Regions from separate parts of the Micromonospora sp. 050-3 genome, predicted to be linked through region 1. Evidence: riboswitches for the same ligand, from Rfam matches in the RefSeq annotation. Region 1 holds a riboswitch; each other region holds the start of a gene.
The links. Region 1 has a riboswitch for cyclic di-AMP ahead of ACLJOK_RS16350 (NlpC/P60 family protein). Riboswitches for the same ligand answer to the same signal wherever they lie in the genome.

Region 1 (9,399 bases):
GTACGACGGCGAGAAGCAGAAGCTGGACGCGCTGATCGTCACCCAGACCAAGCAGCAGAACGAGCTGGCGGCCAAGAAGAAGCAGATCGACGCCGAAATCAAGCAGCTCGAGGCGTCGATGCCCAAGACCACGGTCAAGACCGCTGCCTGCCCGACCATCAACGGGGTGTTCAGCGCAGCGGCACGCACCGCGATCAAGACCGCCTGCGGCAAGGTCGGCAAGCCGTACGTCTGGGGTGCCACCGGGCCGAACTCGTTCGACTGCTCGGGGCTGACCCAGTACGCCTACAAGGCGGCCGGGATCTACCTCACCCACCACACCGGTGACCAGTGGAACGAGGGCAAGGCCGTCTCGCGAGCCGATGCCCGCCCCGGTGACCTGGTCTTCTTCTTCTCCGGCCTGAGTCACGTCGGGCTGTATCTGGGGAACAACACCATGGTGCACGCGCCACGTGCCGGTAAGCCGGTGCAGGTGTCCAGCATCAACACCATGCCTGTCGCCGGGTTCCGCAGACCTGGCTGACCCACCTCGCGCAACACGAAGGCCCCCGGTCACCGACCGGGGGCCTTCGTGGTTCTCAGCGGGGCGCGCCGACCGGGGACGGCAGCAGCTGCACGTCGGCGAGGTCGACGTACATGATCCGGTGGCCGAACTGGATCTGCGCGTACCGGTTCTTGCCGCGAATCACCGTCCAGTCGCCGGGCGAGGAGCCGTCGAACGTGCTGGCCCGGTAGTACTCGCCGGCCAGCACCGCGCCGACGGCGTACCGCTGCCCGGCCGCCAGGGTGTACTGGAGCGGCGAGATTGTCTGGTAGGGCACCCCTTCCGGGTACGCGGACTGCTCCGGGTACGCCCGTCCGTAGACCGGAATGGTGGTCCGTCCGGGCTTCGGCGTGGCCACCACGCCGACGGTCCAGCTGGCGGTCGGCGCGGACGCCGGGTTGTGGAACCAGGCCCGCTGCCCGAGGTACCAGATCGCCGTCCAGTCGCCCTGTCGTCCGGCCAGCGCGTACGTCTGCCCGGCGGACGCCCGGGCCCCGTGGTCCGACACGACCATCGTGTTCGGGCTGCCGTCCGGACGGAGCGCGATGTCGTTGACCAGCGGCGCGTCCGCGGACGGCGCGCTGCGCAGCACCACCGACGAGGAGCCACGCGGCGCGCAGGGCACGCCCGCGGTGACGCAGCCGGTGAACGCCGGCTGGTTGGTGGCGTAGTCCGGGTCGATCCGGACCAGCCCGGTGGCCGGGGTGCCGGTGTCCAGTCGAGGTGCGTGCAGCAGGTCGAAGTAGTGCGTCCAGTCCCAGTACGGGCCCGGATCCCAGTGCATCCCCCGCACGTTCGAGGCGATGGTGCCGGGCACGTTGTCGTGGCCGATGATGTGCTGGCGGTCCAGTGGGATGCCCAGCCGCAGCGCCAGGTGCCGGACCAGCTTCGCCGAGGTCCGGTACATCGCCTCGGTGTACCAGGTGCCCTGCGCCGCGAAGCCCTCGTGCTCCAGCCCGATCGACTTCGCGTTGACGTACCAGTTGCCGGCGTGCCAGCCGACGTCCTTGGTCTTCACGTGCTGGGCGATGTGCCCGTCGACCGAACGCAGCGAGTAGTGCCAGCTCACGTAGGTCGGATCCTGGACGAGTTGCAGGGTCGTGGCCCAACTCGCCTCGGTGTCGTGGATGACGATGTACTCGATCTTCTGCCGCGCGGGTCGGTCGGAGAGGTCGTGGTTGCCGTAGTCCCCGTCGCCGAACGCTTCGTAGGGCGCCGGGATCCATTCGCAGGAGATGGTGCGGGGGCACTCCACACCGTCCGGGCGGGCCAGCCGGCGCAGGCCCAGCCGGTCCAACCAGGAACGCTCGGGCCGTACCGCACGGGCCGGCAGGGTGATCCGCTGGCCGTCGTCGGTCACCCGGGCTTCGCCAGCGCCGATGGTGGTGAAGACCTCGTCGGCGAAGGCCGCCGCGGCGTCGGCGCTGTCCGCGCCCGAGTAGCGGGCCACCGCGCCGTACCAGGCCGCCGGGTCGGTGTCCGCGCCGACCGGCGCGCCCAGATCCCTCTGGTACGCGCTCAGCAGCGCGGCCCCACCCCGGATGTTGAGGCCCGCGTCGGTGCGCAGTGCCTCGGGGGTGGCGCCGGTCAACGCGGCGGCGGCGTCAACGGTCTGCAACGCGGCGGTGGACGGCGCGGGGGCCTCGACCGGGCGGGGCGCGGGCACCCGGGCGGGACGGGAGTCGTCGCCGCGTGGATCCTCGGCACCGGCGTCGTGGTGGCCCCGCCCGGGTAGGGCGGCCACGTGCCGGGCGTCGGTCAAATGCATCGGGCCGTAGCCGCCACTGGTGCTCGGTGTGCCGGCGTTGGTGTCCCAGCGCGACTCCAGGTAGGAGACGCCGAGCAGCACGACGGCCGGCACTCCGTACTCGGTGGCCGCTGCGGCGTACTGCTGCTGGCGGTCGGTGGTGGGCGCGGCGGCGGCCGGGCCGACGGAGAGTGGCACCGTTGTCGCGGCGGCGACCACTGTGGCGGCGAGCAGTGCGCGCCAGCCGGCCGACAGGGTTGGATGGTGCATCGAACCCCCTAGATTCTCGCGGAGTGAGGTCAGGTCACCATCGCGCCGTCCGGGAGGTCACGTCAATACCTTTCTATCTATCGAAGTGGATGGAAAGAATTCTTCACACACTGTCGGTGACCTCGTCCAATCCGTACGGAGTGTCACGGCCGCACGGGTTGCGGATCGGTAACAGGCGTCTCTACTCTGGTCATTTGTCGGCCCGACAGCAGCTCCGCCCAGCCCGGGCGGTAACGGACCGACACCGCCGAGTCGTTTCCGAGCGAACCGGGGACCCAGGTCCCTCGGGGTGAATCCGCAGCCACTGCGGTAGGGCGCCGACTTCCCGCCCGAACCCGTCAGCTAACCCGGTAGGCGGTCAGGAAGAAGGAGTACGAGACCCCGGTGGCACTCCATGCCCCGCGGCCGTCGTCCGAGCGGTCGGCATCAGCCGGCCCGACGTCGATCGTGCCGCGCCCACGCTGGTCCCGCTTCACCACCGCTCTCGCCGCGCTGGCCGGCATCGCCGTCGTCCTGACCGGCAGTGCCACGGCGGCCCACGCCGACCCGTCCGTCGCCGAGATCGAGCGCCAGATCGACGCCGACTGGAACAAGCTCGAACCGATCATCGAACGGCACAACGCCACCCGCACCGACCTCGCCGCGAAGCGCAAGCAGGCCGACGCGCTGGCCGCCCGGATCACTCCGCTGGAGCGCCAGGTCGACGCCGCGATGGACAAGGTCAGCGCCCTGGCCGTACGCGCCTACAAGGGCGAGAACGTCTCGACGGTCAACGCGGTGCTGGGCAGCCGGTCGCCCAGCGAGGTCGTCGGCCAGCTCGAAATGCTCGACCGCTTCGCGCACAACCAGCAGAAGGACGTACGCCAGGTGGCCGACCTGCGCGACCAGTTGGCCGCGCAGAAGGCGCCGCTGGACGAGATGGTGGCCCAGCTGACCCGCACCGAAGCTCAGCTGGCGGCGAAGAAGAAGCAGATCAACGACGAGATCGACCGCCTGCAGAAGCTGCGTCTCAAGGTGTACGGCAGCGGCGGCGGCGGTCCACTGCGCCCGGCGCCCTGCCCGGGCAGCTACCCCGGCGGCGCTGCGGGCACCGCTGTCAAGTTCGCCTGCGCACAGATCGGCAAGCCCTACGTCTGGGGTGCCGAGGGCCCGAATTCGTACGACTGCTCCGGGCTGATGCTGGCCGCCTGGGCGAAGGCCGGCGTGTCGCTGCCGCACAACGCCGCCGCGCAGAGCCGGGTCACGAAGAACGTCAGCAAGGGCGACCTGCGCCCCGGCGACCTGGTCTTCTACTACAGCGACATCCACCACGTCGGCATGTACGTCGGCGGCGGCTGGGTGGTGCACGCCTCGCAGGCCGGTCAACCGGTCAAGATGAAGAAGGTCGATGACGGCCCGATCCACAGCTACGGCCGCCCAGGCTGACCCTGGGTGACCGAAGGGCCCGTCGCGATTCGTCGCGGCGGGCCCTCGTCGTCTTGTTGCTAGCGGGTGAACCTCAGCGGGTGGGCCAGGTGCGCCAGTGCTGCCAGGCGCGGCTGGGTGTTGGCCCCCGCTGGCCCTGGTAACGCGAGCCGTAGACCACCGAGCCGTACGGGTGCTCGGCCGGCGAGGAGAGCCGGAAGATGCAGAGCTGCCCGATCTTCATGCCCGGCCACAGGGTGATCGGCAGGTTCGCCACGTTCGAGAGTTCCAGCGTCACGTGGCCGGAGAATCCCGGGTCGATGAAGCCGGCGGTGGAGTGCGTGAGCAGCCCGAGCCGCCCCAGGGAGCTCTTGCCCTCCAGCCGGCCGGCGAGCTGGTCACCCAGCGAGATGACCTCCAGCGTCGAGGCGAGCACGAACTCCCCCGGGTGCAGCACGAACGGCTCACCGTCGGGGACCTCGACCACCGATGTCAGGTCGTCCTGCTGCATGGCCGGATCGATGTGGGTGTAGAGGTGGTTGTTGAAGACCCGGAACAGCCGGTCGAGTCGGACGTCGATGCTGGACGGTTGGACCAGGGTGGGCTCGAACGGTTCCAGGCCCAGCGTGCCGGCCTTGATCTCGGAGACCAGGTCGCGGTCGGAGAGCAGCATCGGACCACCATAGCCGCGCTGCCAAAAGTGGCCGGATTCGGTGCCGGTGACCAGCGCGTCGAGGTCGCTGCTCGTACATTTGTTCGATAGAATGCCCACATGGCTTCCTGGTCCGAATTCGCCGCCGACGAGCCCCGACTCGCCGACGGGATCCGCGTTCTCCTCCAGCAATACGGGCCGGGCTTCGGCTATCTGGCCACGGTCCGCGCCGACGGCGGGCCCCGCGTCCATCCGGTCTCCCCGGTCATCACCGCCGAGGGGCTGTTCTGCTTCATCATCGACTCACCCAAGCGCCGCGACCTTGAACGTGACGGCCGTTACGCGCTGCACTCGTTCCCTGCTGAGGAGAGCGACGACGAGGCGTACGTGGCGGGGCGGGCCCGTCCGGTGACCGATCCGGTCCGGGTCGCGCAGCTGGCGCAGAGCGCCCGGGCGGAGCCGCAGGTCGACTGGCGGCTCTTCGAGTTCACCGTCGACGTGGCGATGCTCACCCGCCGCGAGCAGCACATCGCGGGCATTCCGGGCCTCCCGCCTGGTCGGCCGGCCGTTCGGGTCTGGCTCGACCCAAACGCCCCGTCGGCGGTGGCCGCGCCCCTCGCCGTCCCGCAGGCGCGCCCGACCCGCCTCAGCCGTGACGTCCAGTACACGGCCGCCTGACCACAGTCGGAAGATCATCGGTGCCGGCTCCGTCGTACCGGAGTCGGCACCGGGCGTCCGCGCGGGCCCCGCGCCCCGCCACCCGGGAAGATCAACTCGGCTTCCGCAATATCGCGGTGTCCCGGCGATCCGGATGCCCCGACTTCCAGGAAACCGAGTGGATCAACACGGCGGCACGGTCCGCGGACAGCCGCGGCCGGCGGGGGTGCCTGGGTGCACGGGCCCGACGACTCGGGTACAGTGGTGCCGCTTGCGGGTGTAGTTCAATGGCAGAACATCAGCTTCCCAAGCTGACAGTGCGGGTTCGATTCCCGTCACCCGCTCCACTGCGAAGGCCCTGGCCAGGACGAGAGTCCCAGCCAGGGCCTTCGATGCTGTTGCGGCCAGCAGCGCTCGCGGCCGACAAGACCCTGAACGCCCCGAACCCCGGCCGTCCGTGCGTTAACCTCGCTGGCCCTCCACAGCGTTCAAGTGGTGGGAGGTACACACACGATGCAACGACCTCGGGACCTGGTGCCACCGGAAGGCTTCGCCGAGTTCGTCGCGGCGCGCTCCGATGCACTGCTGCGTTCGGCCTGGTTGCTTACCGGTGATGCCGGGCGGGCCGAGGACCTGTTGCAGACGGTCCTGGCGGACGTCTGGCGGCGCTGGGCCACGATCAAGAGTGCCGGGCATCCCGAGGCGTACCTGCGCCGAGCGTTGTTCACCACCTACGTCTCGTGGTGGCGGCGCTGGCGCAGTGAGATTCCGAGCCAGCCACCGGACGAGCCCTCCCGTGGCGACATGGCCGGTGAGTCCGCCGATCGGGACGCGGTACGCCGCGCGTTGGCCCGGCTCAGCCGGCAGCAGCGGGCGATCGTGGTGCTCCGCTACGTCGAGGACCTGACGGTGCAGCGGACAGCGGAAGTGCTCGGCTGCTCGCACAACACGGTCAAGGTGCAGGCCTTCCGTGCCCTACGGATTCTGCGTACCGATCCGAATCTTGAGCTGTTCGCCGCCTGGAGGTCGAGAAGTGACGCGTGAGGATGAGGACATCAGGCTCCTGTTGACCAACGCCGTACCCCCGCTGACGCCGCCACCAGATCGGGTTGTCGAGGTGGCCAGGCGGGTCCGCCGGCACCGGCAGCGCCTGATCGGGAGCGCCGCGCTCGCCGTTGCCGTTGCCGTGGCCGTTGGGCTGGGCGTCGGAGGGGCGCAGATCCTCACCGATGGCAACCGTGCCCCCTCGATGGCGGGCGATTCCGGCGGACAGGGGCAGTGGACTTCGTGCGTCGAGGCTGCACCGGAGATGGTCAAGCGCGGCTTCAATGTCCGGACCGAGGAGGCAGCCGCCCTGCCCCGCCTCGGCGATGACTTCATCCCCGCCGAGGCCGTCATCTGCCGGCTGGAGCAACGCGCTAACGGGGGCGAGGACGTGCTGGTGGCGGAACAGCGCAGCGACGACGCCGCCGCTCTCGCCGCCCTCGCCGCCGTGCTCCGCCTGCCTGATGCGCCACAGAATCCCGGCGGCCTCTGCCGGGCGAACCTGCAGATGGCGCCCTGGCTCGCGCTCGTCGACGCGGAGGGCCGGTGGACACGGCCCGGCATACCACTCGCTACCTGCCACAACCATCTCCCCGACACGGTCAGTGAAGCCCTTCATGCCCTGCCGCTGACCACCGTGGCAACCCATCAGCTCGCCGAGTCGCCCACGGCGGGCTGCGACATGACAGCGCTGGCGAGGACGAGCGACCCTGACGCCCGTCCCGGGGCCCTGCCGGAGCCGCTCCCCGCCGGGCAGCAGGTCCGCCTCTGCGTCTACGACGTGCCGGAGAATCGGCAGGGAAGCCGCATGCCAGCCGGCGACTTCGCGCACGGGACGGTGCTGCCGGAGGACCGACGGGCAGCGATCGAGGGTGCGCTGCGCTCGTCCGGGCCGGCGAACCCGTGCAACACCCACGCCAGCCGCTTCGCGGTGCTGAGTCCGTTGACCGGCAGCGGTCCGCACACCTACGTCGAACTCGACGGCTGCCGTCGAGTCACAATGGGAGCCGCTCCTGATCCTGTGATCAACGCGCAGGGCGACGCCGCACTGATCGCGCTGATCGACAAGCCGTGACCTGTTGGGCGGGGCGTCCGGGGAAATCCGGCCACCGGCCGCGCCTGGAGGTCATGCCGAGATCGCTTGTAGCCCGTACCAGCCGCCGCTAAGGGTGGGTGCCCAACCGGAACTCACAGACGGTGCGCCACGGGCTGACGTCAGGTGTTCCGGCGATGAGCCGGACCCTGTCGACGGCCGCGTTGATCGGCAGGTGCGCGGAGACAGTTTCCGCGGCGTGGCTCAGCACGGGCTTGGCGGCGTCGTGACCAATGGTCAGGTGCGGCACCACGTCGCTGTGCGCCCCGGCGTACGGGGGTGCCTCGGGAAACCGTTGCCACACTGCCTTGGTGAGGTCGCGGAAGGGCAGGTCTGGCTGCGGGGCAAGCCAGACGACCGCGTCACCGAACCAGTCGACGTGCGTCAGTGCGACGTCGAACCGTGGTATCCCGGCAAAGGTCTCGCGCAGCGCCGCCAGGGCCTGCTCATTGATCTGTTGCGGCGACAGGAACGGGTAGAGGACGGTCACGTGCGCCGGCACGCCCCACGAGGCGGCCGGGTCGAGCGATGACCGGAACCGGCCCACCGCGTCCTCGGCCTCGGGTATCGGCACGATGAGCGCCGTCTGTGTCGGTTCCATCCCTGCAGTTTCCAACCACGGCCGGTGCCGGTCCACCGGATTCACCACCCGCCGGGCGGTCCGCACCCACCAAACGTCGGGCAGCAGGAGAGTCAGACAGGCGTGGTGTGCAGGAACCCTTTTAGTTCCGAGAACGCATTCGGGCAGCGAGAAAGGACGGCCGTTCGGTGAGGCGGGCGTAGGCGTCCTCGTTGACCTTGCGGAGTTCGACGCGCGGCCGTGGCTCGACGAGCTTCTCCAGTAGGAATCCGGCGTCCAGGAGTTCGCCGAGGAATGTTTCCAGCGTCATCCGCTGGAAGTGGAGGGCGCCCGGCCCGTGCGGCAGATCGACCCAGGAATCGTCGTAGTAGGAGCCGCCGAAGTGTCGCCAGTCAGCCGTCGGATGGGTGGTCGAGATGACGAGCCAGCCGGCGGGACGTAGCACCCGACGCATCTCGGTGAGCAACTGCCGCCGGTTCGTCAGATGGCCGATGACCAGCGCGCAGACGACCCCGTCGAAGGACGCGTCAGCGGCAAAGTCCAATGGCCGCTCCAGGTCGTGCAGGCGCAACTGCGCCTGAACGGCACGTGAGTGCGCATGGCGGAGCAGTGTGGCGCTTGCGTCGATGCCAGTCACCCGGGCGCCCCGCGCCAACAGTTCAGCCGCATAGTGACCGGCACCGCAACCGACATCGAGGATGTCCGTACCGGCGACGTCACCAGCGAGCGCCAGCATTGCCGGCCGATCGGTGTACGCGTTGTAGGGGCTGGTGGTCGCGTTCTGTGCGAAGAATTCACCGAGCTCGTCGTGGTACCCGGTCCCCGTCGGCATCCGAGCACGATCCCCGACCGCTCAGCGGATCCGCAACCGGTTTCGCCCGGCGGCACGCCCCTGGCCCTCATAGTTGTCGGAAAGCTCCTATCGGTAGTCGGCGAAGATGCGACGCTCCACGCCATCAACGGTGACCGGGCCGCCGTGGGGAAGGATCCACTGCGGTCTGGTGTGGCCGAATGGCACGCCAACGCAGATGACCGCTTCGGGGTTGTAGTGGTTCACCACGCTGACGACCGTGTCCCGCTGCTGCTCGCGGAGGCGTGCCCGATCCGCGGCCGCGGGTCGACGGTCGTGGTCGGAGACCGGCGGACGGGCGACCAGGACCGCGTCGACGGCGCTGAGGAGACCGCGTTCACCCAGTGATCGGACGATCCAGCCGACCTCGCGGGCGGGGAGAAGCTCCTCCGACGTCTCGATCATCAGAACCCCGCCGTTCACGACCTCCGGAGGAAACGGGAAGCGCCCCGCCGTCAGGATCCACTGGATGACGTCCAGACAGCCACCCCAGGTGGGGCCGGTGACTGCGCGGCGCGGCCCGTACCAGCTCCACGGCTCCGTCGGTTCGCGCTCTCC
Region 2 (9,399 bases), on a different contig from region 1:
CCAGACAGCCGAGGTCAGCGACGTCAAGCTGGTGGTCACCGAGCCGAGCCGGTTCGTGCACCGACAGCTCTGGGTGACCGGCCTGCTCGGCCTCTTCGGCGCCCCGGAGCCCTACTTCGCCGGCGCTGCCACCCCCGAGGTGCTGCCCGGCGCCTGAGCGCACCGGGCGTCTCTGTCAGGGCTGCTCGTCCAGACCGGTCAGGTCGATGTCGGTCGCCTCGGTGACCGCTCGGATGGCCGTCACCGACGCGTACCCGGCGGCGAGCAACGCCACGTCCGTGCCCGGCTGCGCGGCCTGCCCCGGCTCCTCCAGCGAGGTACGGACGAACCCGTGGCCGGATTCGGCCACCGTCATCTGCACCTGACCGAAGCTGGCCAGGGTCCCGCGCCGCACCCCGCGCAGCTGCCCGTGCGGCAGGTCCGGGGTGTTCACGTTGAGCACGCTCTCCATCGGCGCGGAGGTCAACCGGGGGAGCAGATCCAGGGCGACCCGCGCGGCGGTGCTCCAGTGCCGCTCGGCGTCGCGTACCCGGGCGGCGGCGTCCACGGCGGCGCCACCGCTCGCGGCCGTCGCCTCGCCGGCGGAGAGCACGTCCAGGGAGACCGCCATTGCCCGGCAGCCGTTGGTGGCGGCGGTGAACGCGGCGCCCACGGTCCCGGAGTGCAGCACCGCCCGGCCGGCGTTGGCGCCCCGGTTGACGCCGGAGAGCACCACCGACGGCGGTGGGCCGAACGCCCCGTGCAGGGCGATCAGCGTGATGAAGCCCGGTGACCCGGCGACCCCGTACGCCGGCACACCCGCCAGGTCCGGCAGCGGGTGCTCGTTCACGACGACTCGCCCGTCGCGTTCCATCGCGCTCATCGCGGCGCTGGTGCCGCTCGCCTCCTCCATCGGCGCGGCCACCACCACGTCCAGGCCTCGCTGCCGGGCAGCCCAGGCCAGTGCCTGGATGCCCGGCGCCGCGATCCCGTCGTCATTGGTGATCAACACCCGAACTGTCATCGCTCGACCACCCGCTCGGCCAACTCGTCCGGGGTGGTCCGCTCCTGTTGCCGGCTGTCCGCCGGCACCAGCCGGACGCGGTCCACCAGGCCGGTGATCGAGTCCAGCCGCCCGGTGCCCAGGCCGTGCCGGGTCACGTTCAGCGCGCCAGCGGCGGCGCCGGTGCGAATGGCGGTCCGAATGTCACCGCCCCTGGCCACGACGGCCGCCACTCCGGCGGTCATCGAGTCACCCGCGCCACGCGGGTCGGCGGCCTCCAGCCTCGGCATCTCGACCTGGAACAGTTCCCCGTCGATGAGCGCCAACGCTGGCTGGTCGGCGCGGCTCACCACCACAGTCTCGGCGCCGCCCGCGTGCAGCTCGTACATGGCCCGGGTCAACTCCTCGGTGTCGTCGCTGCGGGCGCGACCGTCGCGGATCAACTCCTCGTGACTCACCTTGAGGAAGAACACCCCGCTCTCCAGCACCGAACCGAGGTGATCGCCGGAGAGGTCCACCACCACCCGGCCGCCGTTCGCGCCGAGGTCGGCGGCGAAGCGTCGGTACAGGTCGGCTGGTACGAGCCACGGTTCGTTCGGCCCACTGAGGATGCTCACCGAGGCCCGCAGGCCCTCGCCGAGGGCGAGGTTGTACAGCTCGTCTATCTCATGCCGGCTCAGCGGCTGCCCGGGCACGTCGGCGATCTCCTGCCGGGAGCCCTCGCGGCGATCGTGCACGTATCCGCCGCTGCCGGAGTCACGGACCACCACCTTGAGGTCCACGCCCTCGCTGACCAGCAGCGGCTCCAGCACCTGGCCGATCTCACCGCCGAGGGCGGCGCACAGCACCACGTCGACACCGAGGGAGATCACCATCCGGGCCTGCCAGACGCCCTGCCCGCCGGGGTGCAGGTGCAGCTCGGGGTGGTCGTTGGGCTGGTCCACGGTCACCGTCAGCTGTGGAGTGGGTGCGAAGACCATCACGTGCCCACTCATCAGTCGTCGCCGTTCATGCTGGCCGCCCTCCGGCATCTTCGGAAGATTTTGTACTAACCGACCTTAATGGCGCAGGGGGTGACAGGTCGCCGCATCTGCCCGGTCCGGCGCGGCGCTGAGGGGACGTGGGGCGTTGCCAGCCAGACATCGGTACGGGACGATCGGGCGACCAACGACGGCAGGAGACGGTGTGCTCAGCAGCGATACCTTCAGCTACACCGTCCAGGCCCGGTGCTCACCCGCCGAGGCGGCGGCGTTGCTCAGCGACCTGACCCGGCAGGGCGAGCTGCATCCGCTGATCGTCCGGGTCCGCCGGGTGCCGCCCCGACCCGGCGCCCAGGCCAGCTACACGATCAACGACCAGTTGGCGGCCGGTCCGCTGCGCTTCCGGACCACCTACCACGCGGACGTGCTGATCAGCGAGGCCGACGAGATCGTCATGGTCGCCCGTCAGTGGCCGGCCACCACAGTGCGCAACCACACCCGACTACGCGCCGAACCGGACGGCCTGGTCCGCATCGACGTCGAGATCACCCTGACCGCGCCGACGCCACTGTTCCGGTACGCGTTCCGCCAGGCCCAAGCCGCCCACCTGGCCCTAGCCACCCGCCTGGGCACGGCCCTAGACCGCACCAGCACCCCCCCAAACCCGGCCTGACCCGCCCCGCCGGCTCACGTGCCCAGCCTCGCCCTTGCTCGCCGATCATGGAGTTGTGGTGGGCGACGAAGTTCGTTTATCGGTCTGAACCAGGCACCATTACTCCATGATCGACGGGATGGGGGAGGGGAGATCGCGGGCGGGTTGGGCGGGGGGCGGGACGGCGGCCCCACGGCTTGTAGGTGGACAGCACCGTCGCGATGATCATGAGGCTGGTCGACACCGCCGGCGCGATGACCAGGTCGGCGCGATCCCGTGCGGGCAGGGCAGCGCCGACCACTCCGGCGTGGCGCAGGTTCGGGGTGAGCAGGAACAGCACCAGTCCGACCATCACAGTGGTGAGCACGAGCTTGACCAGCACCCAGCGGTGGCGCAGCAGGCCCCACGGGGTGAGCAGCGAGCTGGCGACTCCGATCAGCCAGACCAGGACGCTCAGCGGCGCGAACAGCACCGTGCCGACCAGGGCCGTGACCGGATAGACCACAGCCGGGTCGGCGCCCCGCTGCACGGCGATGCCGAGGGTGAGCAGCACCAGGTCGGTGCCGAGCCAGCCGAGTGAGGTGACGAGGTGCAGGGTGAGCAGCGCCTTGCGGGTGGTGGGTCGGATCCGAGGCATACCGCGATGCTGCCCGCCGACCGCGGCCGGGTCGTCCGACGAGCGACGACATCAGGGGTACGCCCGGCGACGTAGCCGGGCCCGGACGCACGTGATGCCTGTGAGTCATCACGACGGCTCACAGGCATCACGACGCGTGGGTCAGTAGACCGACAGGTGTACGTGGTTGGTGTGGTCGGTGGACGGGGTGCCGTGCGCCCCGCTGTACGACTTCCACCCGCTGCTGGGCAGCCAGATCTGCCTGTACCAGATCACGTAGAGCACGGCGAGCCGGTCCGCGTTGCGGATGAAGTACGCCGCCAGGTTGTTGCCGTACGTCTTGTCGCCGCCGGTGGCGTTCCCGCCGAAGCCGCCCTTCTGCGCCGCGAAGTCGCACGCCCGGCCCTTCGGGTGTTCACCGGAGCCGCTGGGGCGGTGGCACGAGACGTACCGGGTGAAGCCCGCGGCCTTGGCCTGGTTGAGCGCGTGCAGGGTGCGTGGGGTGATGCAGCCGCTGGCCGGGGTGGGGTCGTTGACGCTGCACGACTCGGAGGGCCAGGAGCCGTCCGAGTTGCGCGGCGCGGCCGTCGCGTTGGCGCTGGAGGTGCCCCGGTTGGAGTCGGTGTCGGCGGTGGTCTGCGGCTTGGGTGTGGTGGCCACGGTCAGGGCCCGTTCGGCCTGGTCCTTGCGCTTGGCCATCACCGCGACCTGCTTGCGCTGTTCGTTGATCTCGCCGTCCAGGGCGACCCGGGTGCGGTTGGCCTTGTCCTTGCTGTTCAGCAGGTCGCGCAGCACCCGGTCCTCGTTGGCCGCCACAGCGTCAAGCGCGGCCGCCCGGTCCATGAAGCCTTCCGGAGTGTTGCTGTTGAGCAGCGCCGACATCGCACCGAGCCGACCGGTGCGGTAGGCCACTTCGGCGATCTCGCCGACCTTGCCGTTGCGCTGGTCGATCTCGACCTCAATGGTCTTCAGCTGGGTGGCGAGTTGCTTCTGCCGTTGCACCGAGGTGTCCAGGGCGCGCTTCGCATCCAGGTAGCCCTTGCTGGCCGCCTCGAGTTGGGCGCGCAAAGCCGGGGTGCCGCCCTCCTCGTCGGAGTCGGGTGCGGCGGCCCGCTGGCCGGTCGGGGGAGCGGCCGAGGCGGTGCCGGCCGGAAGCGCGACGCCGAGGGCGAACATCGCGACGATCAGGGCCGCCAGTCGGGCGGCGGGTGGTCGTGCTGGTGCCACTGCGCATGTCCTTCCGTCAGCCGCCGACCGGGTTAGCTGACGGGTTCGGGACGGAAGATCCCTACCGCTGACGCGGATGCACCCCAGGAACATGGTTCCCCGGTTCGCCCAGCTGGGCGATTAGGCGGCGACCACCACCGGCGCCGGGAGGGCGCCGCCTGGTGGAGGCCGGGACCGAGCCTACCGGTGCCGATGGGGCCGCTGCAGCCAATGTGACGGACGGTGCGTGCGTCACCACGGAAAATTACGACGAAAGTCGAGGAATGCTCCGAAGCCGCACTCACCACTCGATGGAGCCACACGCTCCGGAGGCGGCGCCGGGCTCGATCTGCAACGTCGCGTGCTCGATGCGGAAGTCGTCGTGCAGGGCCGTACGCGCCGCGGTGAGCACCGCACCGACCTCCGCGCCGGGTGCCATGGTCAGGTGAGCGGAGGCCACCTCCATGCCCGAGGTGAGCGTCCAGACGTGCAGGTCGTGCACCTCGACGACACCGGGGACGGCGGCCAGCCGGTCGTGCACGGCGGTCACCTGGAGGTGCTCCGGGGCGGCCTGCACCAGGATGCGGATGGCGGCGCGGGCCAGCCGCCAGGTGCGCGGCAGGATGAACACGCCGATGGCGACCGCTACCAGGGGGTCGGCCCACCACCAGTCGGTGACGGTGATGAGCAGCGCCGCGCCGATGACGCCGAGCGAGCCGAGCAGGTCACCGAGCACCTCCAGGTAAGCGCCCTGGAGGTTGATGCTCTCGCGGGCACCGGCGCGCAGCAGCGCGAAGGCGGCGATGTTCGCGAGCAGGCCGAGCACTGCCACCGCGAGCATCGGGCCGGCGATGACCTGGTGCGGGTCGCCGAAACGGCGGATCGCCTCGATCACCACGTAGATGGCGACGCCGGAGAGCAGGACGGCGTTGGCCAGCGCGGCGAGCACCTCGAGTCGATAGAGCCCGAAGGTGCGCTGCGGGTCGCCGGTGGCCCGCCGGGTCGCCGTGATGGCGGCGAGGGCCATCCCGATGCCGAGCACGTCGGTGAACATGTGCCCGGCGTCGGAGAGCAGGGCGAGCGAGCCGGTGTGCAGGGCGACCACCGCCTCGACCACCATCAGGGTGGCGAGCAGCCCGAATGCCGCCCAGAGTCGACCTCGGTGCTGGTGTGCGGCATTGGCGACGGACCCATGGTGGTGGTCATGACCTGCGCCCACGAGAACCACCTTCCGCCGCTGGTCGGGACCCGGTCAAATATATGTTCACATCGCAATGTGTGCAAGTGTGCGGGCGGCGCCCTCCCGCTGGCGGCAGTCCGCACCTGTCAGCCGGTCGGGTCGATGGTGGTGAGCCGCTGGGTGGCCCGGGAAAGCGCCACGTACAGGGTGCGCACCCCGGCGCCCGGATCCGCCCGGATCTCGCTCGGGGCGACCAGCACCACTCCGTCGTACTCCATGCCCTTGGCCTCGAGGCTGGTCACCACCTGCAACCTCGGCGCGCTGAGCGCGCCGAGCCAACCGGCGACCTCGTCCCGGCGGGGGACCGGCGTGATCACCCCGACCGTGCCTTCCACCTCGGCCAGCAGGCCGGCGGCGGCCTCCACTGTCGCGGTCTCCAACCCCGTCGCGGGCACCACCAGCTCGATCGGCTCGACGCCGGTGGAGCGCACGGCGGTCGGCAGTGGCAGGTCCGGGTAGAGCCGGCGGATCTCCGCCGCCGCCACCGCGAAGATCTCCGCCGAGTTGCGGTAGTTGGTGGTGAGCGTGAAGTCGTGTCGCTTGCGCCGGCCCAGCGCCTGGTCGCGGGCTCGGGTCAGCTCCTCCGGATCGCCGGTCCACGCGGTCTGCGCGGGATCGCCCACAACTGTCCAGGAGGCCAGTCGGCCGCGTCGACCGATCATCCGCCACTGCATCGGCGAGACGTCCTGCGCCTCGTCCACCACCACGTGCGCGTACTCCCGGTAGTCCTCCGGACGCTCCCGGGCCGCCGCGCGGGCCGCCCGCTGCCGTTCACCGAGGGTGCTCAGCTCGCGGACGCCGCCGGCGAGCTGGAACGGATCGCGTCGCGCGCGGGCTGGCTGCGCGGGCTTACCGAGCAGCGCGTCCAACTCGTCGAGCAGCGCCACGTCGGCGATGGTCAGCCCGGCCGAGTCCAGGTTCCGGTACGCGGCGTTGAGCAGCCGGATCTCCGCCGAGGAGAGGATCCCCCCGGCGTACCGGCGCAGTCGATCCGGCTGCGCCAACCAGCCGAGCACGTGCCGGGGGTGCAGCCGAGGCCACCAGGCCTTGAGGAACTCCCGGAACTCCGCCCGCTCGGCGATCTCCGCCTCGAAGGCCGGTTGCTCCGGCAGCCGACCGCTGCTCAGCTCACGGGCCTGCGCCCAGAGCGCGGCGAACACCCCGTCGAAACCGGCCCGGCGCACCTCGTTGCGTCGTGCGCCGCGTTGCAGCGCGCGGTCCCGGATCCGGTCCAGCGCGGCCCGGTCCAGCCGCAGCAGCGTGCCGCGGTAGAGCAGCCGCAGCTCACCCGGGCCGCCCGGCACCGCGTCGCGGGCCGCCCGCTCCAGCACCCGGCGCATCCGCAGTGAGCCCTTCACCGCCGCCACCTCGGGCGGGTCGGGGCGGGTGGCGGTCATCCCAGGGAAGAGGGTGCCCAGCGAGTGCAGGGTCGCGGCGTCCTCACCGAGCGACGGCAGCACGGAGCCGATGTACTCGACGAAGACCGACGACGGGCCGACCACCAGGATGCCGCCGCCGGCGTAGCGGCTGCGGTCGGAATACAGCAGGAACGCGGCCCGGTGCAGGGCGACAGCGGTCTTGCCGGTGCCGGGGCCGCCCGCGACGATCGTCACCCCGGAGCCGGGCGAACGGATCGCCTCGTCCTGCTCCCGCTGGATGGTCGCCACGATGTCGCGCATGCCCCGGCCGGTGGCCTTGGAGAGGGTGGCCAGCAATGCGCCGTCACCGACGACGGTCATGCCCTCCGGGGCTGCCGTCGGGTCGAGCAGGTCGTCCTCGATCCGGGTGACCCGCTCGGCGCGGGACTGGATGGTGCGGCGCCGCACCACGTCCAGCGGCTGCGCCGGGGTGGCCTGGTAGAAGGCGGCGGCGGCCGGCGCGCGCCAGTCGACGACAAGCGTGACGGCGTTCTCGTCGCGGATCCCCAGTCGCCCGACGTGCAGCACCTGACGGTCGCGCAGGTCCAGCCGGCCGAAGACCAGCCCCTCGTGCTCGGCGTCCAGGGTGTGCCGCCGCTGCGCCGCGTGGAAGACCATCGCGTCGCGCTCGACCAGGGAGCCGTGCGTGCCCACCCGGGCCATCCGGTAACCGTCACGCTCGGCGCGGACGGCCGACTGCCGCAGCTCGACCAGTCGGGCGTACACCCGGTCGAGGTGTCGTTGCTCGACGGCGATCTCCTGCTCCAGGCCGGTCTGGTCGGTCAACGCACGCTCCTTCAGAGGTCGCCGGCAGGCGGCGGGAACCGCGCGGGCCAACCGAGAAGAGTACGGCCCTGGGCCCGACCCGCCGCGCCCGAGGTGCGCGAACGTACTCAGGCACCCGCCTCGGCGGGGATCGCGCCACTGCGGGCCGGCGGCGATTCGGCGAGCACCCGCCGCAGCACGCCGCTGAGCGCGGTGTTCACCTCCTCCGGCCGTTCCATCATCAGCATGTGCCCGGCGCCCGGACAGACGGTCAGCTCGGTGGCCGGCAGGGCGGCCGCGATCGACTCGGCGCACGGAGGTGGGGTCAGCCGGTCCCGGTCGCCGACCAGGGCGGCAGCCGGCAGGTGGGCCAACGCGGCGAGGGTGTCCAGTCGGTGCTGGGTGCCGATGGAGGCGCGGAACCCGCCGATCGAGCGCAGCGAGGCCCGAGCCACAGCGGACGTCACCAGGCGGATGTCGGCCGGTTCGCAGCGGTCACCGAAGAGCATCCACCGGATGCTCGGTTGCAGCGCGTTCAGCAGTGCCCGGGGCGCGCGCCACGAGCCACACCGGGCCAGCACGCCCGCGCCGGTCGTCTCGGCCAGCCGGATCAACCGGGCGATCCGCGGCGAAAGCCCGTAGACGGTGTGCGTGTGCCCCTCGGCGGTGGTCGAGACGAAGACCAGGCCGGCGGTGCGGGCGGCGAAGTGCGCGGGGTGGCGGTGGGCGTACTCCATGATCGTCATGCCGCCCATCGAGTGCCCGACCAGCACCACCGGGCCGGTCGGCGCGACCGCGTCGATCACCGCGGCGAGGTCGTCACCCAACTGGGCCAGGGTGGCCGTGGGCAGCGCCATGCAGCTGGACCGGCCGTGCCCCCGCGCATCGTAGGCGACCACCCGTACCGCGTCGCCGAACGGCGGTGCGGTGAGCGCGTCGACCTGCCGGTGCCAGGCGCGCCCGTCCAGCGTCCAGCCGTGCAGCAGGATGGCGGTGACCTGGGCGTCCGTCGGTCCCGTCGCCTCGACGTTGAGCCGTACGTCGTCCGGCAGACCGACCTCGAACCGCTCCGGCATCGCCACCTCCCCAGGGCCGCCCAGTACCACCAGCACCGGGATACCCGGCGGTAACACCGGCTACCCGCCATGAGACCACGCCAATCGCGCCGTGGCGAACATTCCCGACCTCGCCCGTACCGGACGGCGGCGGGCCAAGCTGAACGGCATGGGGTCGTCGGGAGCGCCCATGGGCGCGACGTCGGGGCAGGGGCGGCAGGCCGGCGGTACGCCCCGCGCCGCGCTGGCCGATCTGCTCGCCGGCAATCGGCGGTTCGTCAGCGGCCAGCCGGTGCACGGACACGACGTCACGGCCGCCGCCGCGGCCTCCGGCGACCAGCAGCCGTACGCAGTGGTGCTGGGCTGCATCGACTCCCGGGTGCCGCTGGAGGCGATCTTCGACCAGACCTTCGGCGCGATCTGCGTGATCCGTACCGGGGGGCACGTGCTCGATCGCGCGGTCTGCGGCTCGATCGAGTACGTGG
Region 3 (9,399 bases), 2.1 Mb from region 1:
AGTGCGCGGCGGCCCGGTGGAAGAAGTCGCGCCGCAGGTGTGGGTGCAGCCGGCCGTCGTTGCCCACCACCACCAGGTAGTGGCTGATCATCAGCTCGAACAGTTCGGCCTGCAACCGCTCGTCCGGGTGCTTCCGGGCGACCCAGTCCAACAGCCGCTCGTACTGGGCGAAGGCGTCGAAGTGCCGGCCGCTGCGGGTGGAGGTGATCGCGCCCTGGCGGCCCTGCCGGTACAGGTAGCAGACCCGGTCCAGCACGGAGATCTTCTCGGCCCCGATCAGCAGAGGGTGGCTGAACGGGATGTCCTCGTACCAGCCGGGGAAGAACCGCAGCTCCAGCTCGTCCATGAAGTCCCGGCGGACCACCTTGTTCCAGGCGGTGTGCTGCACCCGCAGCAGGTGCGGCTGGTCGGCCAGCCGGGTCACGCCGGTGATGCCGCGCAGCAGCGGGCTGCTCGCGTCGACCTCCCGCCGGCCGTCCTCGTGCACCCGCAGGTGGTCGAGCATCAGCACGTCGGGCTGGTGCTGGCGCAGCCGGTCCAACACCGCCGCGATCGTGCCCGGCGGCAACCAGTCGTCGCTGTCGACGAACCAGACGTACCGGCCGGTGGCCACGTCGAGCCCGGCGTTGCGGGCCAGCCCCAGACCCACGTTGCTGCTCAGGTGCACGACCCGCACGCCGTCGCGGCTGACCGCGTACGAGCGGAGCATGTCGCCGCAGCCGTCCGGGGAGGCGTCGTCGACGGCGATCAGCTCGACCGCGTCCGACTCGCCCGCCGGGATGTCGGCCCGGATCGACTCGAGGCACTGGTACAGGTATGCCTCGACGCCGTACACGGGCACGACGATGCTCAGCAGCGGTGCGTGCGTCGGCTCATTGACCACGTCCGCCACCTTCAACGACCCGGGTGGCCGGCCCCGGAACCTGACGTTGCCGCCGATGGTGGACTCTCTGAACTCCCGCCCAGCGGAAGGTTAACGCCGGGCCGGTGGACGGTCTCCCGGCCGGGGAAACGCGGGCTGGTGGGGCGGGTGGGATGCGTCCGGTTCACCCGGGAGTGACCCGGTAGGGTGCCTCGGTGCGGCCCTGCCGGGTCGTCGTGGGCGTCGCCGTCGCGCCGTCCGACGCCGCGCCGAGGAGGCTACGACAGTGCTGGTGACCCTGCCGAGCGCCGGGATCCCGGCATGACGAGCGTCGCCGCGATGTCGGCCGCCCGACCCGCACCCGCCCCGCCCCGGCTGCCCTCGCTGACCGGGCTGCGGTGGATCGCCGCTCTGCTGGTCTTCGGCTTTCACGCCGGCACCATGCGGATCATCGCCGAGCCGGACTACAAGGCAGTGGTTGACGAGCTGTTCACCCTGGGCCTCTCCGGGGTGCAGTTCTTCTTCATCCTCAGCGGGTTCGTGCTGGTCTGGTCGGCCCGCGAGGGGGACTCCCGGCGTACCTTCTGGCGGCGACGGATTGCCAAGATCTACCCGAACCACCTGGTGCTGTTCGCGGCGACGCTGGGCGTCGCCTGGTATTTCGCCGACCCGGTCCTGCCGGCGGCGGCGTTGGAGAACCTGCTGCTGTTGCAGGCGTGGGATCCCCGGCCGGGCTGGTTCTACAGCATCAACACGGTCAGCTGGTCGCTGTCCTGCGAGTTCTTCTTCTACCTCTGTCTGCCGCTGGCGCTGCCGCTGCTGCGCCGGGCCCGACCGAAGGTGCTCTGGGCGCTGATCGTCGCGCTGCCGCTGCTGATCCTCGCGCTCTGGCCGGCGCAGGAGTTGGTGCCGGAGGTGAGCCGCTGGTGGTTCACCCAGATCTTCCCGCCGGTACGGTCGCTGGAGTTCTGGTTGGGCGCGGTGGCTGCCGAGTTGATGCGCCGCCGGCTCTGGCGTGGTCCCAACCTGGCCGTGGCCACCGGGATCTTCCTGGTCACCTGGGTGGTGGCCGCGCAGTGGATCCGCGCCGAGCTGTGGACCACGCTGCTCGCTGTCGCGTACCTGTTGGTGATCACCGCTGCCGCGGACGCGGACGTGCGGGGTCGGCGCTCGCCGTGGCGGTCCCGGCCGCTGGTCTGGCTCGGTGAGGTCTCGTTCGCGTTCTACCTGGTGCACGTGCTGGTGATGACGAGCGTGCTGCGCTGGAGCGGAACCTGGGGGATCGGCTTCGCGGGCTGGCGTGGCCCGGCCGTGGTGTTCGGCTTCCTGGCGGCGACCCTGATCCTCGCCGGGCTGTTGCACCGCTTCGTCGAAACCCCGATGATGCGCCGGCTCGCGCCGCGCCGTGCGGCCCGTCCGGCGCCCGTTCCCCGACAACGCGCGGCCGGCGACGATGGCGCGCGAGACCTCGGAAGCAGCGCCCGCGGTGAGGTCGACGGACCTGCCGGCGCTGTCGGTCAGACCGGCGCTCGATCAACGTACGTCGACCTGAGCTGACAGCGTCCACCCTGGTCAAAGGGGTCGGCGCGGCGTAGTTCGACACGCCCGTGGTCGGTGCGCCAGGCTCGGCGCGACGGTAGCGTGGGGACGTGCTTCCGGTCGCGTTCACCTGTCCGCTGTGGTGGGTGGCGCGCTGGGCGACTCGGGTGCTGACCAGCCTCGCCGTCGTCGCGGCCCTGGCGCTCGGCGCAGGCCCGGCCACGGCCGCCTCGTCAACGCCCGGCCCGGTGCCAACGTCGAGTGCGGTGTCGGCCTCGGTCGCCGCCGGGTCGCTGGCGGCCTCCTGCTGGCTCGCCGGAGCACCCGGTGCGGCCCGCCCGGCCCCGGCGATACCTCCGGAGGTCACCGAGGAGCCGGTCCCGACCTGGTCGGTCGACATGCCGGTGGCGCTCCCCGGCGATCAGGGCACCATCGCGTCCGGCGTGCTGTCGGTCCGCGCTGCCGAATCTGACCGGCTGCCCCTCGTCGACGGTCCGAGCGGTCGGGCTTCCCGGGCCCCACCCGGGCGCTGAGCCACCGGGACGACCGTCCCGTCACCGCGCCCTGTCGACCCACAGCTCCCGGACCCGCCGACCCGTGGCCCACAGTGGCCCGTTGGCCGGCGCGGCTCCCCATCGCACTGCTCTCTCCCCGAGGTGCCGACCATGGAGACCGTCGTCTTCTACCAGTTCGTAACCGAGGTGCCGCAGGCCGCCGCCATCTGGTCGACGCTGTTCCTGCTGACCCTGGGCCTGCTCACCGTGCTGGCCGCCCGCCCCGAACGGGACCGGCCCACTGACGACCCGCTCCCGGCCGGGCCCACTCCTCGGGAGCTGGCCGCCGCCGAGGCCGTCGACCTGCGCCGCTACGCCGAGGAGGTGGCCGTCGCCGCGGCCGGCGCGGCCACCACCGCCAAGCGGTGGCGCGCCGCCTGGCTGACCGCTCAGGAGCAGCTGGAGCGGGCCTGGATCGGGTACGACGAGGCGGACACCGCCACGCGCCGCTTCGCGGGCGTCGGGACACTGCCCACCCCACAGACCCCGCACACCCCCGCCGAGTACGCCGCCCGGGAACGCTATCTGCACCGAGCGGCGATGGCGGCGTACTGGCGGGGCGACCTGACCATGGCACAGCTCGGCGACGTGTTCGGGCACCGGCGCGGCTGGGATCCCCGGCGACACCCGGTCGAGCAGGAGGTGCTGATCAGCCGGGTGATCCGGGATGCGCGGCTGGCCGACTACCAGGTGGCCGCCGACCGTGAGCGGGCCGCCTGGCGCGACGCGGAGTTGGCCGCCGAGTCGGCTCGTGCCCTCGCCGAGGAGGCGTACGCGGCGGCGGCCCGGCTCCGCCCCGCCCCGGTGCCCGCGCGTCGGACGGTGGCCGGGGCGTTGCGTCCCGCCGTCGTGGCACTGTGGCGCCCGGCCCGGGTGGGTTGAGCCCAATCCGTGATGTGAGGCCGGTCACCCCATTGCGAAATCGGACGTGCGGCGCGATCGGCGGCATTGTTCCCGCGATTGTGGTCGCGTTCTTTGCGGCCTGTCCGGTTGTCGCCCGTAGGCGTCACCGCAACCGGTTGTCCCATCGAGTCACATCATCGGCAATACGCGCAGAAATTGTCGCGCCAATTGGGGTTTACGCAGGTGAACCTGGCTTGGCAGGGCGCTGAGACGCCAGTAGTGTCGTCTCGTCCGGTGCGGTAACCGATCGCAAGACGCGACGCCGCATCGACCCGCTTAATCGTGATCAACGAGCCGGGGACCCATCAGTAAGTCTGGGGTGAATCCGCGAGCCACGGCCCGCGGTAGGGCGATCTTCCCGCCCGAATCCGTCAGCTAACCCGGTAGGCGGTGTCGGAAGGAGTCCCGTCCTCGTGCAGCACCTTTCCACCCCTCGGTTGTTCCCTCGCCTCCACGGCGCGGCGGTGCACCCGCTCATTCGTCCAGTGACGGTGAGCTGACCCCCGGGTCATCGCCTTTCCCGCCCGGCCGCGCCGGGCGTTCCCCTGAGCGGTTCACCATCCGCGGACCACGGTCCGCGCGCTGGCGCCTGCCCGGATGCCGGTCCGGCCCCGGTGTGCCGCTCTCCCCCCGACCCGTGGAGGACCCCGTGAAGCACACCCTGAAGCGTCAGCTCCGCCGCCTCGCCACCGAGCGCCCGTACCAGATCGTCGCCGCGTCCGCCGCGGCCCTCGCGATCGCCACCACCACCGGCGCCCTGCTCACCACTGCCGACGACGCCCCGGCCGGCCAGCGCACCGCGACCACTGTCGCCGAGATGCGCAGCGACGTCGCCGCCTCCCGCGGCGATGTCCGGGACGCGTCCCCCTCGGCCAGCGCCGCGCCGACCACCGCCGCCCCGGCCACCAGCGCCGCGTCCCCCGCGGCCAAGGCCAGCAGCAACCCTGACCTGACCCGCAAGCCGCAGCCGCCGAAGCCGCCCGCGACCAAGGTGCTCGACTACGACTACGAGGCGCAGAACACCTACTACAACTGCGGTCCGGCGGCCACCCGCAACGCGCTCAGCGCCGCTGGCATCGACCGCACCCAGGAGGAGCTCGGCGCCGAGCTGGGCACCACCGAGATGGGCACCAACTCGGCCGAGGACACCACCCGGGTGCTCAACGCCGAGGTGAAGGGCTCCCCGTACCGGACCCGGATGTTCCTCGGCGCGCCCAGCCCGGCTCAGATGGACCGGCTCCAGGCCGACGTGGTGAAGGCCATCACCGACGGGCGGGGCGTGGTGGCCAACGTCGTCGGGGACGCCACCGACACCGACGGCAGCTGGCACTCCTACGGTGGCGGGCACTACATCGCCGTCGTGGGCTACAAGGACAACGGTCGCACCGTGCGGATCGCCGACTCGGCGAACCCGGCCGACCCGTCGTACTGGATCACCACGATCGACCTGGCCAACTGGATCGCCAGCCGGGGCTACTCCGCCTGACCCGGGCACACTGACCGCCGCGGGCGCCGTCCTCCACAAGGGGCCGGCGCCCGCGGCGTTTGTCCGCGCGGTCCGCCGTAACCGTCATCGACGGCTCTCGTACCAGGCCGTGAACCATGGGAGACTGCGGCCGTGGTGGAGAAAACGGGTGGTCACGCCGGCCGCAGGCCGGTCCTGCTGCTGCTGCACGGCATGGGGGCGACCGGGGACGTGTGGTTGCCCTGGGCGCCGTACCTCGAGCAGCACTGGCCCGGGCGGTGGCTGGCACCGGACCTCGCCGGCCACGGCTGGGCGTCGCCGCTGCCGTCGTACTCCTTCGTGGGCTTCGCCCAGCAGATCGCGCAGGCACTCGCTCCCGACGACCGGCTGGTGGTGCTCGGGCACTCGCTGGGTGGGGTGGTCGGCCTGGCGCTGGCCGCCCGCGAGGCCGGGACGCCGGTGGACGCTGTGGTCGGGCTGGGCATCAAGGCGCTCTGGTCACCCGCTGAGCTGACCCGCGCCGCCGAGGTCGCCGCCCGCCCGGTGAGCTGGTTCGCCAGCCGCACCGAAGCGGCGCGCCGCTACCTGCGGGTCGCCGGGCTGGCCGGCTTGGTCTCGCCCGACCACCCGGTGGTGGACGCCGGGCTGCGCCAGGTCGACGGCCGGTGGCGCCTCGCCATGGACCCGGCCGCCTTCGCCGTCGGCGAGCCCGACCTGGCCGCGCTGCTGGCGGCGACCGACGTGCCGGTGGTGCTGGCGCGCGGCGAGAACGACCCGATGGTCACCGACGAACAGCTCAAGGAGTACGGCGTACCGGTCGCCACCCTCCCCGGCCTCGGGCATAACGCGCACGTGGAGGACCCGGCCGCAGTGCTGGCGTTGCTCGACCCGTATCGCTGAGCGGCTACGCCGGTGTGGACGCGGTCAGTGTCTCGGCCGGTGCCAGCTCCCGGCGGGCGGCGGTCAGGAACGCCTCGGCGTACGACTCGGCCGGGAAGTCACCCAGGTAGCGGCGGCGGGTGGCCCAGCGGGCCTCGGCCAGCGGGTCGGTGTCCAGCAGCGCGGTCAGCACCTCGTCCACGTTGGACATGTCCCGGCGCAGCACGTAACCCGACCCGGCCAGCGGGAACCGCTCCACGAACCGGTCGCCCTCGTCGCCCATGTCGGCGACCGCGTACGGCTTGCCGGAGTAGAGGAAATCCGAGATCACGCCGGACACGTCGGAAACCAGCGCGTCGGCGGAGTTGACGCACTCGGTCAGGCTCAGCTCCCGAGCCGCCGCGCCGACCACGTGCTGGCGGCCGGTGCGGGCCCGGTCGGCGACGAGCAGCTCGGTCAGGCGGCCCAGTTGGCGGGCCGATGCCGGGTTCTGCGCGGTGTACGGATGGGCCCGCAGGATCACCGTCGCGCCGCGCTCCAACAGTCGGCGCAACAGTTTGTCGGCCACCGGCAGCGAGCAGTAGTCGGCGTCGGCGTGGTGCCCGGTCCAGGTCGGCGTGTAGAGCACCGTCGGGTGCGCCAACCCTCGCGCGGGCTCCGGGCGTACCTCGATCGACTCGACCTGCGGGCGACCCACCACCACGAACTTGTCCGCCGGGATCTGCACTCCGGCGCGGGCGTACCTGTCGATCGCCGCCTGCCCGGCCACGAAGATCCGGTCGAAGATCCCCGACACCGGGTTGGCGCTCGGCGCCTTGTCGCTGTCGCCGTGGTGCAGCTGGATGTGGGTGAGCTGGGTGAAGCGGACGCAGTGGCTGTTCTTCGCACCGTGGTTGACGTAGAACGCCGCCCGCAGGCTCGGCACCAACGCCTCGTCCATGGCCGCCAGGGTGGGGCAGTAGACCACCGGTACGTCGGTGGCCGCCGCGATCGGAGCCAGGAACTCCGGCTCACGCAGCACGACCAGGAACGGTCGGCCGATCCGTTCCAGGTACGGCAGCCACATGGTGACCTGGTATTCCGAGCCGGGAGGCGCGGAGAAGTAGAGCAGGAACTCCGGCTGGTGCCGGCGCAGCGCGGCGGCCACCGACCCGCCACCGGCTCGCGGCCGGAACCGCCGCCGGGCCAGCTCCAGCGCGACCGCCCCGGCGCCCGCGCCGACCAGCAGGCTGGCGGCCAGCGCCACACCGGCCGGCAGGGCGAGCGCGGCGGCGAGCGCCAGGGCGGCGAGCAGCCCGAGCAGAGCCGTGCCGAGCCGGTCGGTGATCAGCGGCGTCCAGGCGCGTACCCGCAGATTTGCCGCCCGGATCTCCAGACTGCCGGCGGTGCGCAGGGGCCCCACCAGCAGCACCAGCCCCAGCAGGACCAGCCCGGTGGCGACCAGCGCGAGGTTGAGCCCGCCGTCCAACCGCCGGGAGTAACCGACCAGGATCGCCGCGGCGATCAACGCGGTCTCCGCCACCAGGTCGGCGCTGGGCCGGATCCGCTGTTCGGCGGCCGAGGCGGCCAGCGCGGCGACGGCCAACGCCAGCCCCCAGCCGGTGGCGCCGGTCAGCGCCAGCACGACAAAGGCCAGCACGGCCAACCCGGTGGTCAGGCACCGGGCGGCCAGCTTTCGGACCAGGTCGCCGCGCATGTCGCTCCGTTCGTGGTTCCGCAGCCGCCGGGGTCAGTTGGCGGACGTCGCGCCGGCTGGCGTCTCGAACCGACCGGACCCGGACTGGGCCGGCACGCTCGGCGTGGGCCCGTCGCCGGGTGCCCGGCGTACGTCGATCACCTGGCCGGTCAGGTCGGAGATCAGCACGTCCAGCGACGACTGGGCGACGGCCTCAGCGGCGAGCAGGGTGTGCTCCGGCTCCTCGCCGAAGGCCCGCGTCCGCATCGGGGTGGCGGTGCGCTCCGGATTGATGCAGTTGACGCGAACACCCACGTCTGCCCACTCGTCGGCGAGCGCCTGGGTGAGGTTGACCAGGGCGGCCTTGGTGGCCGAGTAGAGCGCGTAGCGGGCCCGGCCCCGGGTGTAGGAGCTGGAGGTGTAGAGCAGCAGCTGGCCCTTGGTCTGCTGGAGGTACGGCAGGGCCTGGCGGGCGATGGTCACCGGGCCGACGAAGTTGACCTGGAGCAGCCGGTCCATGGTTTCCTCGTCCATCTCGGCGAGGGCGCCCTTCTCCAGGATGCCGGCGGTGACCACCACGTGGTCGATCCGGCCGGTGGCCTCGAAGGCGGTCGTCAGCGCGGCCTCGACGTCCTCGGCCCGCTCCACGTGGGTGCCGGTGCTGGAACGGCTGAACGGAAAGACCTGGGCGCCGTAGCGCCGGGCCAGCTCGGTCAACTCGTGGCCGATGCCGTAGCTGCCGCCGAACACCACGATGGTCCGGCCGGTCAGCTCCTCGCTGTAGCTGCGGTGGTCGGTCAGCCGGGGCGCCTGCGCCGCGGCGAGCTGGAAGAGCTTGTCCGCCAGGTGCACGTCGACCGGGTGGGTGACCTTGATGTTCTCGTCCGAACCGTCGATCACCTTGATCGGGGTGCCGGGCAGGTAGCGCAGCACCACGCCGCAGTCGTCGGTGGCGGCGAAGTCCCTGTCGTCCTCGGCGATCTGGTACGCCGCCCGGATCGTGGGGGAGCGGAACGCCTGCGGGGTCTGGCCACGGCGCAGCCGGGAGCGTACCGGGATGTCGGTGATGCAGTCGTTCTCGTCGACCTGGATGATCGTGTCCGCGGAGGGGATGGCCACGTCCACGGCGTCGTAGCTCCAGAGCGCGTTGACGCACTCACGCACGATCCGGCCGCTGAGCAGCGGGCGCACCGCGTCGTGGAAGAGGATGTTGCAGTCTTCCGGGCCGACCGCGTCCAGCGCGATCCGGGTGGTCGCGTTGCGGGTGTCACCGCCCTCGATCACCTTGGTGACCTTGCGCAGGCCGGCCTTCTCGACGATCTGCTGGGCGTCCTCGACGTGGCCGGTGGCCATCAGCACGATGATCTCGTCGATCTCCGGTGCCGCCTCGAAGACCGCCAGGGTGTGCTCGATGATCGGCTTACCGGCGATCTTCAGCAGTTGCTTCGGGATGCCGAGGCCCAGCCGGGTCCCGGTGCCGCCGGCCAGAACCACCGCCACTGTCCGCGAGGGCCGCCACGGC

Region 2: linked by a shared signal. The riboswitch ahead of ACLJOK_RS01225 (coiled-coil domain-containing protein) and the one ahead of ACLJOK_RS16350 (NlpC/P60 family protein) in region 1 are both predicted to bind cyclic di-AMP.
Region 3: linked by a shared signal. The riboswitch ahead of ACLJOK_RS26220 (C39 family peptidase) and the one ahead of ACLJOK_RS16350 (NlpC/P60 family protein) in region 1 are both predicted to bind cyclic di-AMP.

The regions. Positions count from the first base shown of each region.
Region 1 is NZ_JAJPVX010000002.1:300,990-310,388, forward strand. It holds gene ACLJOK_RS16340 (NlpC/P60 family protein) at 1-523, shown strand, start outside; gene ACLJOK_RS16345 (N-acetylmuramoyl-L-alanine amidase) at 579-2,561, opposite strand; cyclic di-AMP (ydaO/yuaA leader) riboswitch at 2,797-2,932, shown strand; gene ACLJOK_RS16350 (NlpC/P60 family protein) at 2,946-3,986, shown strand; gene dcd (dCTP deaminase) at 4,060-4,638, opposite strand; gene ACLJOK_RS16360 (pyridoxamine 5'-phosphate oxidase family protein) at 4,738-5,295, shown strand; tRNA gene ACLJOK_RS16365 (tRNA-Gly) at 5,548-5,621, shown strand; gene ACLJOK_RS16370 (SigE family RNA polymerase sigma factor) at 5,788-6,318, shown strand; gene ACLJOK_RS16375 (hypothetical protein) at 6,308-7,393, shown strand; gene ACLJOK_RS16380 (2'-5' RNA ligase family protein) at 7,482-8,012, opposite strand; gene ACLJOK_RS16385 (class I SAM-dependent methyltransferase) at 8,134-8,823, opposite strand; gene ACLJOK_RS16390 (LD-carboxypeptidase) at 8,911-9,399, opposite strand, start outside.
Region 2 is NZ_JAJPVX010000001.1:247,882-257,280, forward strand. It holds gene ACLJOK_RS01200 (STAS domain-containing protein) at 1-157, shown strand, start outside; gene surE (5'/3'-nucleotidase SurE) at 176-1,003, opposite strand; gene ACLJOK_RS01210 (1-phosphofructokinase family hexose kinase) at 1,000-1,977, opposite strand; gene ACLJOK_RS01215 (SRPBCC family protein) at 2,168-2,635, shown strand; gene ACLJOK_RS01220 (hypothetical protein) at 2,712-3,251, opposite strand; gene ACLJOK_RS01225 (coiled-coil domain-containing protein) at 3,393-4,457, opposite strand; cyclic di-AMP (ydaO/yuaA leader) riboswitch at 4,463-4,594, opposite strand; gene ACLJOK_RS01230 (cation diffusion facilitator family transporter) at 4,738-5,655, opposite strand; gene ACLJOK_RS01235 (HelD family protein) at 5,763-7,880, opposite strand; gene ACLJOK_RS01240 (alpha/beta fold hydrolase) at 7,988-8,935, opposite strand; gene ACLJOK_RS01245 (carbonic anhydrase) at 9,027-9,399, shown strand, end outside.
Region 3 is NZ_JAJPVX010000002.1:2,421,098-2,430,496, forward strand. It holds gene ACLJOK_RS26200 (glycosyltransferase family 2 protein) at 1-883, opposite strand, end outside; gene ACLJOK_RS26205 (acyltransferase family protein) at 1,184-2,419, shown strand; gene ACLJOK_RS26210 (hypothetical protein) at 2,512-2,934, shown strand; gene ACLJOK_RS26215 (hypothetical protein) at 3,067-3,837, shown strand; cyclic di-AMP (ydaO/yuaA leader) riboswitch at 4,122-4,263, shown strand; gene ACLJOK_RS26220 (C39 family peptidase) at 4,496-5,344, shown strand; gene ACLJOK_RS26225 (alpha/beta hydrolase) at 5,477-6,223, shown strand; gene ACLJOK_RS26230 (CDP-glycerol glycerophosphotransferase family protein) at 6,228-7,898, opposite strand; gene ACLJOK_RS26235 (D-ribitol-5-phosphate cytidylyltransferase) at 7,932-9,399, opposite strand, start outside.